Regions from separate parts of the Mesorhizobium sp. B2-3-2 genome, predicted to be linked through region 2. Evidence: predicted binding sites of a transcription regulator. Region 2 holds the regulator's gene; the other holds the start of a gene.
The links. The regulator PhoB, encoded in region 2, activates phosphate uptake and scavenging genes when phosphate is short. The targets are predictions, from matches to a motif close to TGTCATNNANCTGTCAT.
Positions count from the first base shown of each region.

Region 1 (7,395 bases), on a different contig from region 2:
CGATCGACCTTGCCGTCAAGGAGGCCGAACGCGCGGCAAAGCTCGGCATCCCCGCGCTCGCCACCTTTCCGAATGTGGACATTTCGCTGCGCGACCAGACCGGCTCACATATCCTCGATCCCGACAACGTCATCAACCGCGCCACGCGCGCGATCAAGGACGCGGTGCCTGAAATCGGCGTCATCACCGACGCCGCGCTCGACCCATTCACCAGCCATGGCCATGACGGCATCCTGCGTGACGGTCTCATCGTCAATGACGAGACGGTGGAACAGGTGACCGCGGCAGCCGTCATCCAGGCCGCGGCCGGCGCCGACATCATCGCGCCGTCCGACATGATGGACGGCCGCATCGGCGCCATTCGCGATGCGCTCGACGCAAACGGTTTCCAGGACGTGGCGATCATGTCCTATGCAACGAAATTCGCCTCCGCCTTCTACGGGCCGTACCGCGAGGCGGTCGGCACGGCCGGTCTGCTCAAGGGCGACAAGAAGACCTATTACATCGACCACGCCAATTCGGACGAAGCGGTGCGCGAGGCCGAGCAGGACCTGGCCGAAGGCGCCGACATGCTGATGGTCAAGCCCGGCCTGCCCTATCTCGATATCATCCGAAGGCTGAAGGACGAATTTGCGGTGCCGACCTTCGCCTACCAGGTGTCGGGCGAATATTCGATGATCAAGGCAGCGGGCGCCAATGGCTGGATCGACGGCGAAAAGGCCATGCTGGAATCGCTTCTTGCCTTCAAACGTGCCGGCTGCGACGGAATCCTCACCTATTTCGCCCCTGAGGTGGCGGCGATGCTGAGGGGTTAAGCCGTCTGATTGTTTGGAATTTCAGTCTAATCCATTACAATGAATCATGCGCAAGGATGAGATCATCGAACGGTTGCGGAGAAACGCGGATGCCATCCGAGGCATGGGCGCGACATCGCTTTACCTATTTGGATCCATCGCACGCGACAGTGGGAACACTGACAGCGATCTCGACTTGTTCATCGACTATGATCCGACGCGGCGGTTTTCGCTGATCGATCTGGTGGGTATCAAGCAATTTCTCGAAGAGAATATCTCGGCGGAGATCGACCTCACCACACGCGATAGCCTTCATCCGATGTTGAAAGCCGAGATCGAGCGATCGGCCGTGTGCGTATTCTGATGGGAGCCCGCCGAATCGAGCCAATCCTAGCCGAGATCATGACGGCCTTGGATGGCATCGACGCTGCCACCGCGGGCAAGACTCTCGAAATTTTCGTAACAGCTGGCTACTTCGCCATGGCGTCGAGCGCGGCATCGAGATTATTTCTGAAGCCACGCGGCATATCCCGGACGATTTGATCATTCTTGCTCCAGAAATCCCTTGGAAACAGGTTCGTGGAATAGGCAACATCTACGCCACGAATATCACAAGACGTCCGAAGCTCTCGTCTGGGCAGTAGCGGCAGACAGCCTACCGCCGCTACACCTGGCCATCGAGCGAATCCTCAAGGCTTTGCAAGGCAAATAGCTGTATTTCCTCGCGGGCCGGCTGCGGCCACTCCGCAGCTGCCTGCTGCACAAGCATCCCGGTCACCTTCGTCAGAAGCATTAAGCGTATTGGCGGTGCTGCCGCTGACCGTCGGCAGTTCACCACGTCACAGCAATGGGAATACAGCTTGCAATATGCAATCGGTTGCGTTATTCCATACTGGTTGCAATTTACAAGCAGTCTGAGGAGGCCTCCATGTCCAAACTTCGCGTCAATGCATTCACCTTGTCGCTCGACGGTTACGGTGCCGGTCCCGACCAGGATTTGAAAAACCCGCTCGGCGTCGGCGGGGAAGCCCTGCACAAATGGATGATTGGTACCCGCACCTTCCGCAAGATGGTGCTCGGAGAAGATGGCGGCACCACCGATACCAACGACGCGTTCGCGGCGGGCAGCTTCGAGAATGTCGGCGCCTGGATTCTCGGCCGCAACATGTTCGGGCCGATCCGCGGCGAATGGCCCGACGAAAACTGGAAGGGCTGGTGGGGCGACAACCCGCCCTATCATGTGCCTGTCTTCGTGCTGACGCACCATGCGCGCGAGCCCATCGTCATGGAAGGCGGCACGAGTTTTTACTTCGTTACGGATGGCATCCATTCGGCGCTCGAGCAGGCAAGGGCAGCGGCCAATGGCAGCGATGTGCGGGTCGGCGGCGGGGTCGCCACCGTCCGGCAATATCTTCAGGAGAAGCTCATCGACGAGATGCATCTGGCGATCTCGCCGGTGCTGCTCGGCTCCGGCGAGCACCTCTTCGCCGGGATTAATCTGCCGAAGCTCGGCTACCAGTGCAGCGAACAGGTAGCGACGCCGCTTGCCACGCATGTGGTGATCAAGCGGGCGTAAGGTGGGGAGCGTAATCTCCCCCCTGGTGGGGGAGATCGCAGCTTCACCCGCCTCAATACTTCTCCGGCACGTAGAGCTCGCGCGGCAGCACCTGGCGCTCGTATTCGGGATTGAAGACGCGCTCGGGGAGCGTGATCTCCTCGTGCGGCACCTCTTCGTAGGGAACCTGCTGCAAGAGGTGGTCGATGCAGTTCAGCCGCGCTCGCTTCTTGTCGTTGCCCTCGACGATGAACCAGGGCGCCTCCGGAATGTTGGTACGGGCAAAGGTCTCTTCCTTGGCCTTGGTATACTGTTCCCAGCGCACCCGTGACTGCAGGTCCATCGGCGACAGCTTCCACTGCTTCATCGGATCGTGGATGCGCATCAGGAAGCGCATCTGCTGTTCCTCGTCGGTGATCGAGAACCAGTATTTGATCAGCGTGATGCCCGAGCGGACCAGCATGCGCTCGAACTCCGGCACGTCACGGAAGAATTCCTCCACCTGATCGGGCCCAGCGAAACCCATCACCCGCTCGACGCCGGAACGGTTGTACCACGAGCGGTCGAACAGAACGATCTCGCCGCCGGCCGGCAGGTGCGGCACATAACGCTGGAAATACCATTGCGACTTCTCGCGCTCGGTCGGCGCCGGAAGCGCCACGACGCGGCAGATGCGTGGGTTGAGCCGCTGGGTGATGCGCTTGATGACGCCGCCCTTGCCGGCCGAATCGCGCCCTTCGAAGATCACCACAAGCTTCTTCTTGTGGTAGGCGACCCAGGATTGCAGCTTGATCAGCTCGGATTGCAGCCCGATCAGGTCGCGAAAATACTGCATGCGGTCGATAGAAGGCGGATGCGCGTTCTTGTAGATCCTCGCGATCTCCAACGACAGCGCCGGTTCCGACATCTCCAGTTCATAGTCCTCGTCGAGCGTGTCGGCGAGTTCAGCTTCCAACCAGTCCCTGGCGCCGGACTTGGGTATGGATTCATTCATCTCGTGCTGCTCCATCTGCAAGCTGCCGCCTCCGGCAACGGCCGGGCGCACTGGCGGCGTCCTGACGGCGGCGCGCAACACCCTGACCGACTGAGTATAGGCCGGCAATGACGGTTTTATTGCAAGGGCACGCCACGGCCGCTCATCGGTGTGCGGGGCCGGAGGGCGACAAGCCGCGCAGATTGTCCTACAAATCCAGCAACCCTATCGGGCCATTCTACTCAATCGCGAGGACTGACATGGAATACCGCACTCTCGGCCGTTCCGGCCTGAAGGTTTCGACACTGACCATGGGCACCATGACCTTTGGCGGCGCCGGCCCTTTCGCGGCTGTCGGCAACAGCGATCTCGCCGAGGCGAAGCGCATGATCGATCTGTGCATCGATGCCGGCATCAATCTCATCGACACGGCCAATGTCTATTCGAACGGCCTCTCGGAGGAGATCATCGGCGAGGCGCTCGGCGGCAAGCGCAGGAGCGACGTGCTGATCGCCTCCAAGGCGCGCATGCGCATGGGCGATGGCCCCAATGACGAGGGCCTGTCGCGTCATCATTTGATCCGCGAATGCGAGAAGAGCCTGAAGCGGCTCAAGACCGACGTCATCGACATCTATTTCCTGCACGAATGGGACGGCGTGACGCCACTCGAAGAGACCATCGCCGCGCTCGACACGCTGGTCGGCCAGGGCAAGATCCGCTATGTCGGCTGCTCCAACTATTCCGGCTGGCAGGTGATGAAGGCGCTCTCCATCAGCGACAGCCGCCATCAACCGCGCTTCGTCACCCAGCAGATCCACTACACGCTCGAGGCTCGCGAAGCCGAATACGAGCTTCTGCCGATCTCGGTCGACCAGGGGCTGGGCGTGCTGGTGTGGAGTCCGCTGGCGGGCGGCCTGCTGTCGGGCAAATATCACCGTGACAGCCCGACCGCGCGCCAGATCGCCGGGTGGTCCGAACCGCCGATCCGCGACGAGGACCGGCTGTGGCGGATCGTCGATGTGCTGGTCGAAATCGGCAAGGCCCGCGGCGTGTCCGCCGCACAGGTGGCGCTTGCCTGGCTGCTTGGCCGGCCGGCCGTCAGCTCGCTGGTGATCGGCGGGCGCAACGAGGCCCAGTTCAAGGACAATATCGCCGCGGCCAGCCTGACGCTGACCGGCGAGGAACGTGACCGTCTCGACGCGGTCAGCCGCCCGCCCCTGCTCTATCCCTATTGGCATCAGCAGCTGACGGCGAAGGAACGTTTCGGCGCCGCCGACCTTGTGATCGACCGAAGCAGCTTATAGGAACCCTGATGCCGGCTCCGAGACGTCGGAAGGCGAACGACGCGTAGTCAGCCCACAAGAACAGCAAAAAGGAGCCGCCATGGCACGAGCACCAAATTACGATCAGGAACGCAAGGAACGCGATCGCCAGAAGGCGGCCAAGAAGGCCGAAAAGCTGGCGGCCAAGGCTGCGGCGCGGGAGCGTTCGAAACCCGAGACTGACACCGAGACTGAAACAGAGGAGTGACGGCGCGCGGCAATCCGGCCTGGATCAGGCCGGCGCCTTGTCGCTGACGAAGACGTCCACTTCACGCGCCGCCGCGATAAAGGCGCGCCTTGCGTTCATGGCCGGCTTGTCGCCGGCCAGCGCATCGTGGCAGGCCTGCAGCGCCGCCCGATGCTTGGGAGTGCGCTTGCCGGGCCAGCTGTTCATGAGGTAGTCGGAAGCCTCGCGGGCCGAGCGTAAGAGCTGTGTACTTCCCGCCGTGACTGATTTGACGGTCACGGGTACTTCAAATCGGTTGTTTTCCATCGCCCGGTCCTACGCCATCGGCGTCCGCGAAGCGAGGCCGAAAAGTGGGGCTCGGGGCCGGCGGTCCTTTTTTCGGCGGCGAGTGGCCTGCCCTGCAGGCCACATTATGCCGCCACGACGGCAAATCCCCTGGCGCGAAGGCCGCGGCGATCATTGGCCAGCGACGTCAACAGACGGTCGCGACTGCCGACGATATGCTCCGAGAGCAAGCGCGCGGCTTCCTGTGCATCGCCGCTCCGCACGGCGGCCAGGATGGCGTGATGCTCGGCCCACGCGCGGCCAAGGGCCGCTCCATCGCGTACCTCCAGCCAACGGGCGCGCGAAAGCCTGATCATCGCATCGCGGACGGCCCGAAACAGGAATTCATTGCCGGACAGCCGTGCCAGCTCGATGTGGAAATCCATGCCGACGCGATGCCATTCCTCGCGCGGAGTGTCGTCGTCGCAGGAGACGAGCATAGCCTCGACGACATCGACGGCACTTCTGTCGGCAAGCCCGCATGTCAGCCTTACGGCCGCGACCTCGACCGCTTCGCGGTAGACCGCGATCTGCTCGAGTTCGGCCAGGTTGATGGGCGAGACCGTCCAGCCGCGCCCGTCCCTGCCGACCAGCCCCTCGGTTTCGAGCCGCAGCAGCGCAGCCCTGACCGGCGTGCGCGAGGCGCCGAAGCGGCTTTCGATCCAGCGCTCGGTGAGTTTCTCACCCGGGCCGATCTCAAGTCCAAGGATCATCTCGCGGAGCTGCCGTTCGACATTGTGCATCTGGGACATCGTTGTTGCCTTTTCACGTGCCGCATTGACAGCGGTCGGGCTGTGGGTCCATGACGGATACCGACTTGGTATCCCAAAACGGTATCCACAACAATCCCCTGACACACGCAGGCACGACATGACGCAGAACGATACGGCACAGGGCGGCTACAACATCCACTGGCGGCGCAATCTCGCCGTCTGCTTCGCGGGTTCGTTCAGCACGCTCATCGCCATGACCCTGCTCTTGCCGTTCCTGCCGCTCTATGTCGAGCAACTGGGCGTCGAGGGCCATGCGGCGATCGTGCAATGGTCGGGCATCGCCTATGGGGCGACCTTCTTCGCGGCGGCGCTCGTTGCGCCGTTATGGGGACGGCTCGGCGACCGCTACGGCCGCAAGCTGATGTTGGTACGCGCCTCCTTCGGCATGGCGATCTGCATGTCGCTGACCGGAATGGTCGAGACGGTTTGGCAATTGGTGCTGCTGCGCCTGCTGATCGGCTTTGCCGGCGGCTATTCCTCCGGCTCGACCATATTGGTGGCCATGCAGACGCCGAAGGACCGCTCCGGCTGGGCGCTCGGTGTCTTGTCCGCTGGCATCACGGCAGGTTCGCTGGTCGGCCCCTTGCTCGGCGGCGCGCTGCCGCCGGTAATCGGTATCCGCGCGACCTTTCTGTTGTCCGGCGGCGTCATCTTCCTTGCCTTCCTGGCGACGACATTCCTGATCAAGGAGAACCAGCGCCCGCAAGCAAGCAAGGCCGCGACGGCGGCAAAGCCGAAGAGCGGCTGGTCGCAAATTGCCGACAAGCGTCCGGTCGTGGCCATGCTGACGACCGGCATGCTGCTGGCCTTCGCCACCATGTCGATCGAGCCGATCATCACCGTCTATGTGCAGCAGCTGATCGAGGACCAGAGCCGGGTGACGCTCGTTGCCGGCGTGGTGATGTCGGCGGCCGCTCTTGGCGCCATTCTGTCGGCGTCATGGCTTGGCAGGCTCGCCGATCGCGTCGGTCATTGGAACGTCGTCGTCGGCGCGCTGGCCGTGTCGGCGCTGCTGCTCATTCCACAGGCCTTCGTCACCGACGGCTGGCAACTGATCGCGCTGCGCTTCCTGATGGGCCTGGCGCTCGGCGGTTTGCTGCCTTGCATCACCAGCGTCATCCGCCACAACATTCCCGACGGCGTCGGCGGCAACGTGCTTGGCCTTTCGATCTCGGCCCAATATGTCGGGCAGGTGGCCGGACCGCTTGCGGGCGGTTTCGTCGGCGGCCATTTCGGCATGCGGGCGGTGTTTCTCGGCACGTCGGTGCTGATGGCGCTCGGCGCGGTCTACAACTGGATTGTCCAGGCGCGGCGGACGCGGCATATGTTGATGGAAGCGGGCAAGCCCTGACAAGCTGCCCAGCCGATCAAGCGAAGGAGCGTCGACATGAACCTGGCCGAAACGACCGGCAGCCGTCTGCTTGTGCTCGCCGCAGGCCTTATTGGCGCGGCAGGAGTGGCGCTGTC
Region 1 covers NZ_VFWA01000001.1:715,657-723,051, forward strand. The annotation lists gene hemB (porphobilinogen synthase) at 1-815, shown strand, start outside; gene FJ964_RS03555 (nucleotidyltransferase domain-containing protein) at 862-1,158, shown strand; partial or broken gene FJ964_RS31760 (hypothetical protein) at 1,289-1,438, shown strand; gene FJ964_RS03565 (dihydrofolate reductase family protein) at 1,723-2,370, shown strand; gene ppk2 (polyphosphate kinase 2) at 2,423-3,343, opposite strand; gene FJ964_RS03575 (aldo/keto reductase) at 3,583-4,626, shown strand; gene FJ964_RS03580 (hypothetical protein) at 4,706-4,852, shown strand; gene FJ964_RS03585 (DUF982 domain-containing protein) at 4,877-5,110, opposite strand; gene FJ964_RS03590 (GntR family transcriptional regulator) at 5,242-5,907, opposite strand; gene FJ964_RS03595 (multidrug efflux MFS transporter) at 6,026-7,279, shown strand; gene FJ964_RS03600 (DUF423 domain-containing protein) at 7,316-7,395, shown strand, end outside.
Region 1: ppk2 (polyphosphate kinase 2) is a predicted target of PhoB. The motif match lies at 3,451-3,467, and genes of this name have one in related genera.

Region 2 (7,395 bases):
ACTCATTCTGCGAGATGTCGCCATTACGGGCGTCGAACAATGCTTGCGACGAGCGCAGCAGCGACAGCTGCAGGTCGATCCGGCTCTCGATTCGGTTGAGCGCGTCGTCCGCGGTCGCGTCGAACTTGATGCGAGCCGCCTCCTGCGTCGCGAAATAGGCGAACCCCGCCATCGTCATGCTGATCAGCGCAACGGCAACGAAAGCGACGATTGGAAAAAGCTTCTTCAACGGATGATGCGGCCCATCAGCATGTGCGCCCTTTATGGGCAAGTCGCCTTGCCAATACAATGGCAAGGCCAAGCCATCCCGGCGGCTGGCATATCACATGACCGGCAGATCGGGATCTTGCGACTAGGCGGCAACCGGACAGGCTTCAGGCAGCGATCTTCAGCGCGCCTGGTCCGGGAATGGCGCCGGGCGGACATTTGCCCAGGATGATCATGCCGAGCACCTCGTCCTGGGTCACATCGCTGGTGCGGGCAGTGCCGACGACCTGGCCGTTTTTCATGACGCACACCCGGTCGGCCAGTTCGAACACGTCGTGGATGTCATGGCTGATCAGGAAGATGCCGATGCCGTCGGATTTGAGCTGCCTGACCAGTTCCCCGACCTGGGCGGTTTCCTGCGGTCCAAGTGCTGCCGTCGGCTCGTCCATGATCAGGATGCGGGCGTTGAACAGGATCGCGCGTGCGATCGCCACCGACTGCCGCTGTCCGCCCGACAGCTTGATCACCGGCTCCTTGAAGCGCTGGAAGCGGGGATTGAGCCTGCCCATCACCTTGCGCGCCTCGGCCTCCATGGCGACGTCGTCGAGCGTGCCCCAGGCGGTTCTCAGCTCGCGGCCGAGGAACAGGTTGGCGGCGGCGTCGACATTGTCGGCGAGCGCCAGGGTCTGGTAGATCGTCTCGATGCCGTATTTCTTGGCATCGCGCGGATTGGAGATCGAGGCCTCCTCGCCGTTGACGAAGATTTGGCCCGCATCGCGCTTGTAGGCGCCCGACAGGATCTTGATCAGCGTCGATTTGCCGGCGCCATTGTGGCCGAGCAGGGCCACGACCTCGCCGGGGAAAAGATCGATCGAGGCATCGTCGACGGCGCGAATGCCGCCGAACGCGATTGAGATGTTGCGCATGTCGACCAGCGGGTTGCCGGCGGGAGCGATCCTGTCAGCCATGATTGTCCTCCTCCCTCAAACGCGTTTGCGATAGACGGTGTCGAGCCACACCGCGATCACCAGCACGGCGCCGACGACAATGCTCTGCAGCGGCGAGTCGACGCCGAGCAGCACCATGCCGGATTGGAGCGACTGCATCAAAAGCGCGCCCAGCATGGCGCCGATGATGGTTCCCGAACCGCCGGCGAGCGACGTGCCGCCGATGACGGCCGCCGCGATCACCAGCAATTCATCCAGCGTTCCAAGCACGTTGGTGGCCGAGTTCTGCCGGGCAGACGAGATCGCGGCGGCGATCGTGGCCAGCACCCCCATGATCATGAACACTTTCATCGTGATCCAGCGCGTATTAATGCCGGCGAGGTTGGCTGCTTCCGGATTGCCGCCGATGGCAAAGACATAGCGGCCGAAACGGGTGCGTTTGGTGATGAAGGTCATGACCAGCCCGACGGCGATGGCCATCAGCACCGGTATGGCGATGCCGTGGGCGATGAACAGGCCGCCCTCGGGCACGGTGATGTTGTTGGCGGCTGCATATCTGTTCACGATGCCGACCGGCCACGGATAGGAATTGGCCAGCCAAACCGCGCCCATGATGACGGCGCAGGTCACCACGCCAATCAGCGTCTCGGCCCAGATCGGACGCAGCGGGAAACGGAAGCGCTTGCGCTGCACCCGCCCGTTGAACAGCGCAAGCACCACCGCAAGGCAGGCGGCGATACCGACCACCCAGCTCCAGGTGGCGCCGATCGATCCGGCCGGGCCGCCGCCCATCAGCTGGAACGTCGTGTTGAGCGGCGCCACCGTCTGGCCGCTGGTGACCCACCAGGCGGCACCGCGCCAGACCAGCAATCCGCCCAGCGTGACGATGAAGGCCGGCACTTCGAGATAGGCGATGACGAAGCCCTGGAAGGCGCCGATCAAAAGGCCGAGCACCAGGCCGATGATCAGCGCCAGGATCCAGATCCATGGGTTGCCGAGCTCGAGTCCGACCATCCGCACCAGGAAATGCACCTGGGCGAAGCCCATGACCATGCCGATCAACCCTTCGGCGGAACCGACGGACAGATCGATGTTGCGCATGACGATAACCAGCACCATGCCTGAGGCCATGATGGCGACGGCCGAGGTCTGCACCGACAGGTTCCACAGATTGCGCGGCGTGAGGAAGGTACGGCTGTCGAAATCGAGCGGATTGACGCCGAGACGCAGGCTGGACAGGACATGCAACCCGATCCAGATCAGCAGCAGCGCGCCGATCATGCCAAGCATGCGCGTGTCGATCTCGGTCGCCTTCAGGAACCGGGCGACGGCGCCGAGCTCCGACGCACGCGCGGTGTCGGCCTGCGGGTTGGACGTCGTGTCGGTCATGATTTTCTCCCACCGGCCTGCCCGTCTGACGCGGATGCCGGAACCCAGCCTAGAAGTTACCCGCCCGGGGCGGAAAAACAAATCTTCTTGAAAAAACGCCGCGGCTTGGCAGCCGCGGCGTTCATCGCTTGAAATGGAAGATCAGTTGCAGGCCGCGACGCTGCCCGCCGCGACGCCGGCACAGACCTCGTCCTTCTTGATCCAGCCAGCGTCGATCACGACGTTGAGATTGTCCTTGGTGATCGCAACCGGGGTCAGGAACAACGATTTGACGGTGTTCCCGCCGGGCGTGGTGAAGTCCTTGACGCCGGCAATATCGGTCATCTTCTTGCCGTCGGCCAGTTGCGAGGCGATCTCCGCGGCGTTCTTGCCGAGTTCCCGCGCGTCCTTCCACACCGACACGGTCTGCGTGCCGAGCGCGATCCGGTTCAGCGCGGCATGATCACCGTCCTGGCCCGACACCGGCACGGTGCCGGCCAAACCTTGAGCCGTCAGCGCCGCGACGACGCCGCCGGCAGTGCCGTCATTGGCCGCGACCACCGCGTCGACCTTGTTGTCGTTGGCGGTCAGGAACTGCTCCATGTTCTTCTGGGCGTTGGCCGGCAGCCAGCCATCGGTATAGGCCTCGCCGACATTCTTGATCTTGCCGCTGTCGATGGCGTCCTTGAGCACTTCCATCGAGCCCGAGAACAGGAAATCGGCATTCGGATCCGCACCCGAGCCCTTGATGAAGACGTAGTTGCCTTCCGGCTTCACCTTGAACACTTCGCGGGCCTGCATGCGGCCCACTTCCTTGTTGTCGAAGGTCAGATAGAAAACGTCCTTATTCTCGATCAGGCGGTCATAGCCGACGACCGGAATGCCTTCGTCGAGCGCTTTCTGCACCGCCGGGCCGATGGCGGAGGCGTCCTGCGCCAGGATGATCAGCGAATTGGCGCCCTGCGAGATCAGGCTCTCGACGTCGGTGAGCTGCTTGCCGGGGTTGGACTGGGCGTCGGCGGAAATATACTTGTCGCCGGCGGCTTCGATCGCCTTCTTCATGGCGGCCTCGTCGGTCTTCCAACGCTCTTCCTGGAAGTTCGACCAGGAAACGCCGATGACCTTGTCCTTCGCCTGCGCGACCGACGCGAGCGTCAGCGACATGGCGACACCCGCCAGGATAGCGGCTGTGAATCTCTTCATCTTATCCTCCCTGCGCCGCGTATGGCGCGACCAAACAGGCCCGAAGGCCGGCACAAAGGCTCTATTTTTTCGAGCCTCGAAAAAACACTGGTCCATCGTCGGAACGCTGTCAACGTCGATTCTGATGTATTTTGATGTCCTCGTGAATTTTTTTCGAGCTCCGGAATAAATAATGACAGCCAAGGCCGGTTCTGCCAGTATTTGGCGGTCGCTGGGCCTGGGGAGAGAAGACGGCGACCGGGAGGATGCGAGAAACATGTCGGTCGGAATTCGCCACGACGATCTGCGCCGACGCAATCGGGCGATGGTGATCGCGGCCGTGCGCCGTGCCGGGCAGCCGTCGCGCACCGAGATTGCCGCGACCACCGGGCTCAGCCACTCCACCATATCGGCGATCTCCTCCGACCTGATCGGCGAAGGCATCCTGGCGCAGAGCAAGCCGAGCGAGGCCGGTGCGATGAAACGCGGCCGGCCGCAGATCGGCCTCAGCCTCAACCCTGAAGCCGCGGCGGTGATGACCGTGGTGCTGTCGCTGAATTTCCTCTCCGTCGCCGTCATCGACTATGCCGGCCAGGTGATATCGGAGGAGCAACGCCGGCTGGACACGCTGACCATGTCGCGCGAGGCGCTGATCGGCGAATGCGTGGCCATCGTCAGGCGACGGTTCGAGGATCCCGACCTCGACGTCGCCAGCATCGCTCGTATCGCGCTGGCGATCCAGGGCATCACCGATACGGATGCGCGCGCCATGCTGTGGTCGCCGATCACGCCGCAGACCGACATCGCCTTCGCCGACATACTGGAGGCCGAGTTCGGCATTCCCGCCACCATGGAGAACGATTGCAACATGATGGCGGTGGCGCTGCGCTGGCGCGATCCCCGGCGTTACCGCGACGACTTCATCGCCATCCTGTTGTCGCACGGCATCGGCATGGGCCTGGTGCTGAAGGGCGAACTGTTCACCGGCACCCATTCATCCGGAGGCGAGTTCGGCCACATGATCCATCGCCCGGGCGGGGCGCTCTGCCGCTGCGGCCGGCGCGGCTGCGTCGAGGCCTATGCCGGCAACTATGCCATCTGGCGCAACGCGAGGCAGCTTGGCGAGGACACCGAGCCCGTCGACGTCAGCGACGCCGACATGCGTGCGCTGGCGGCCTCGGCGCGCGAAAAGGACGGGCCGGAGCGCGAAGCCTACCGCAAGGCCGGCGAGGCGCTGGGCTATGGCCTTGGCAGCCTGTTCGCCCTGATCGATCCGGCGCCGGTCGCCATGGTCGGCGTCAGCGCCGCCGCCTTCGACCTGATCGAGCCGGCTCTGCGCGAAGCCATTGCCCAGACCGCCGGCGGCCAGCACTCGAAATCGATTTCCTTCGACACCGAGCCGAACGAACTGCCGCTGATCCGCGAGGGCTGCGCCATGCGCGCGCTGACCTACGTCGACCAGGAAATTTTCGCACCGGGGGCACAGGCGAAATCAGGCGTGGGCGAGAATGTTGCGTGACATATCCCTAGTCTTCGCGGATCGCATACCCCGCGCCACGGATAGTACGGATCACGTCAGGCATGCGGCCGTTGTTGACCGCCTTGCGCAGCCGGCCGACATGGACGTCCACGGTGCGCTCGTCGATGTAGATCGTTTCGCCCCAGACATTGTCGAGCAGCTGGCTGCGCGAGAACACCCGGCCCGGATGGCGCATCATGAATTCGAGCAGGCGGAACTCGGTCGGCCCGAGCCGGATCTCGCTCTTCTTGCGGTAGACCCGGTGCGATTCACGGTCGAGCACGATGTCGCCGACCTTGAGCACGCTGGACAGCACTTCCGGCTTGGCGCGGCGCAGCAGCGCCTTGACGCGTGCCATGAATTCCGGGGTTGAGAACGGCTTGACCAGATAGTCGTCGGCGCCGGTGGAGAGACCGCGCACCCGGTCGCTTTCCTCGCCGCGCGCCGTCAGCATGATGATCGGCAGCCGCTCGGTCTCGGGGCGCATCCGGAGACGGCGGCAGAGTTCGATGCCGGAAACCGCCGGCACCATCCAGTCGAGCACAAGAAGGTCGGGGACATTCTCCTGCAAGCGGATCTCGGCTTCGTCGCCGCGCGTCACCACCTCGACCTGGTAACCCTCCGATTCCAGATTGTAACGGAGCAGCACACCCAGCGGCTCCTCGTCCTCCACCACCATGATGCGTGGCGCGATCATCGACTGGTCACCCCTGCCGTCACGCCGCTGGCGCCGACATCGCCGTCTCGTCCTGCTTCGGGCGATTGGCGGGCAATTGCGTGCCGGTCAGCACATAATAGGCATTTTCGGCAATGTTGGTCACATGATCACCGATGCGCTCGAGGTTCTTGGCGCAGAACAAAAGATGCGTGCAGGCGGTGATGTTGCGCGGATCCTCCATCATGTAGGTCAGCAGCTCGCGGAACACCGATGTGTATTTGACGTCGATGCGTTCATCGTCGGCGCGCAGCTTGGCAAGCGCCGAGGCATCACGGGCGCCATACTCCTCGATCACGCCCTGCACCTGGATCAGTACCAGCTGCGCCATGGCATCGATGGAGTGCGACAGGTCGCGCGGCGTGGCGGCCAGGCCGACGGTGCCGACGCGCTTGGCGATGTTCTTGGCCAGATCGCCGATGCGTTCGAGATCGCCAGCCATGCGGATCGAGCCGACGACATGGCGCAAATCATCCGCCATGGGCTGCCGCTTGGCGATCAGGGTGATGGCGCGGTCGTCGAGTTCGCGCTGGCGCGCATCCATGATCGCGTCGTCGGAGACGATGCGCTGGGCGAGCGCGTTGTCGGAATTCAGGAGCGCCTTGGTGGCGCCGCCGACCATCGATGAGGCGAGATCGCCCATGTCGCGGATCAGCCTGCTGATCTGTCCGAGATCTTCGTCAAAGGCTGCGACTGTATGTTCGGCCATGATCTTGGTCCTCGTATGCCTGGGATCAGCCGAAGCGGCCGGTGATATAGTCCTGCGTGCGCTTCTCGCGGGGCGACGTGAAGATCTTCTCGGTGCGGTCGAACTCGACCAGCTCGCCCAGATACATGAAGGCGGTCTGCTTCGACACGCGCGCCGCCTGCTGCATGTTATGGGTGACAATGACGATCGTGTAATCGGCCTGCAGCTCGTCGATCAGTTCCTCGATCTTGGCGGTCGACAGCGGATCGAGCGCCGAGGCAGGCTCGTCGAGCAGGATGACCTCTGGCTTCACCGCCACCGTGCGGGCGATGCAGAGGCGCTGCTGCTGGCCGCCCGAAAGGCTGAGGCCACTGGCGTTGAGCTTGTCCTTGACCTCGCTCCACAGTGCCGCGCGCTTCAGCGCCTGCTCGACACGGCCGTCCATCTCGGCCTTGCTGAGCTTCTCATAGAGCCTGACGCCGAACGCGATGTTCTCGTAAATCGACATCGGGAACGGCGTCGGCTTCTGGAACACCATGCCGATCTTGGTTCTGAGCAGGTTGAGGTCCTGCGAACGGTCGAGGATGTTCTGGCCGTCGAGCAGCACCTGGCCCTCGGCGCTCTGCTTCGGGTAAAGCTCGTAGATGCGGTTGAAGACGCGCAGCAGCGTCGACTTCCCGCAGCCCGAAGGCCCTATGAAGGCGGTGACGCTGCGCTCGGGCAGCGACAGGCTGATATCCTTCAGCGCCTTCGACTGGCCGTAGTAGAA
Region 2 covers NZ_VFWA01000023.1:37,448-44,842, forward strand. The annotation lists gene FJ964_RS29630 (CHASE domain-containing protein) at 1-229, opposite strand, end outside; gene FJ964_RS29635 (ATP-binding cassette domain-containing protein) at 375-1,175, opposite strand; gene FJ964_RS29640 (sugar ABC transporter permease) at 1,191-2,543, opposite strand; gene xylF (D-xylose ABC transporter substrate-binding protein) at 2,685-3,725, opposite strand; gene FJ964_RS29650 (ROK family protein) at 3,982-5,223, shown strand; gene phoB (phosphate regulon transcriptional regulator PhoB) at 5,231-5,920, opposite strand; gene phoU (phosphate signaling complex protein PhoU) at 5,940-6,647, opposite strand; gene pstB (phosphate ABC transporter ATP-binding protein PstB) at 6,673-7,395, opposite strand, start outside.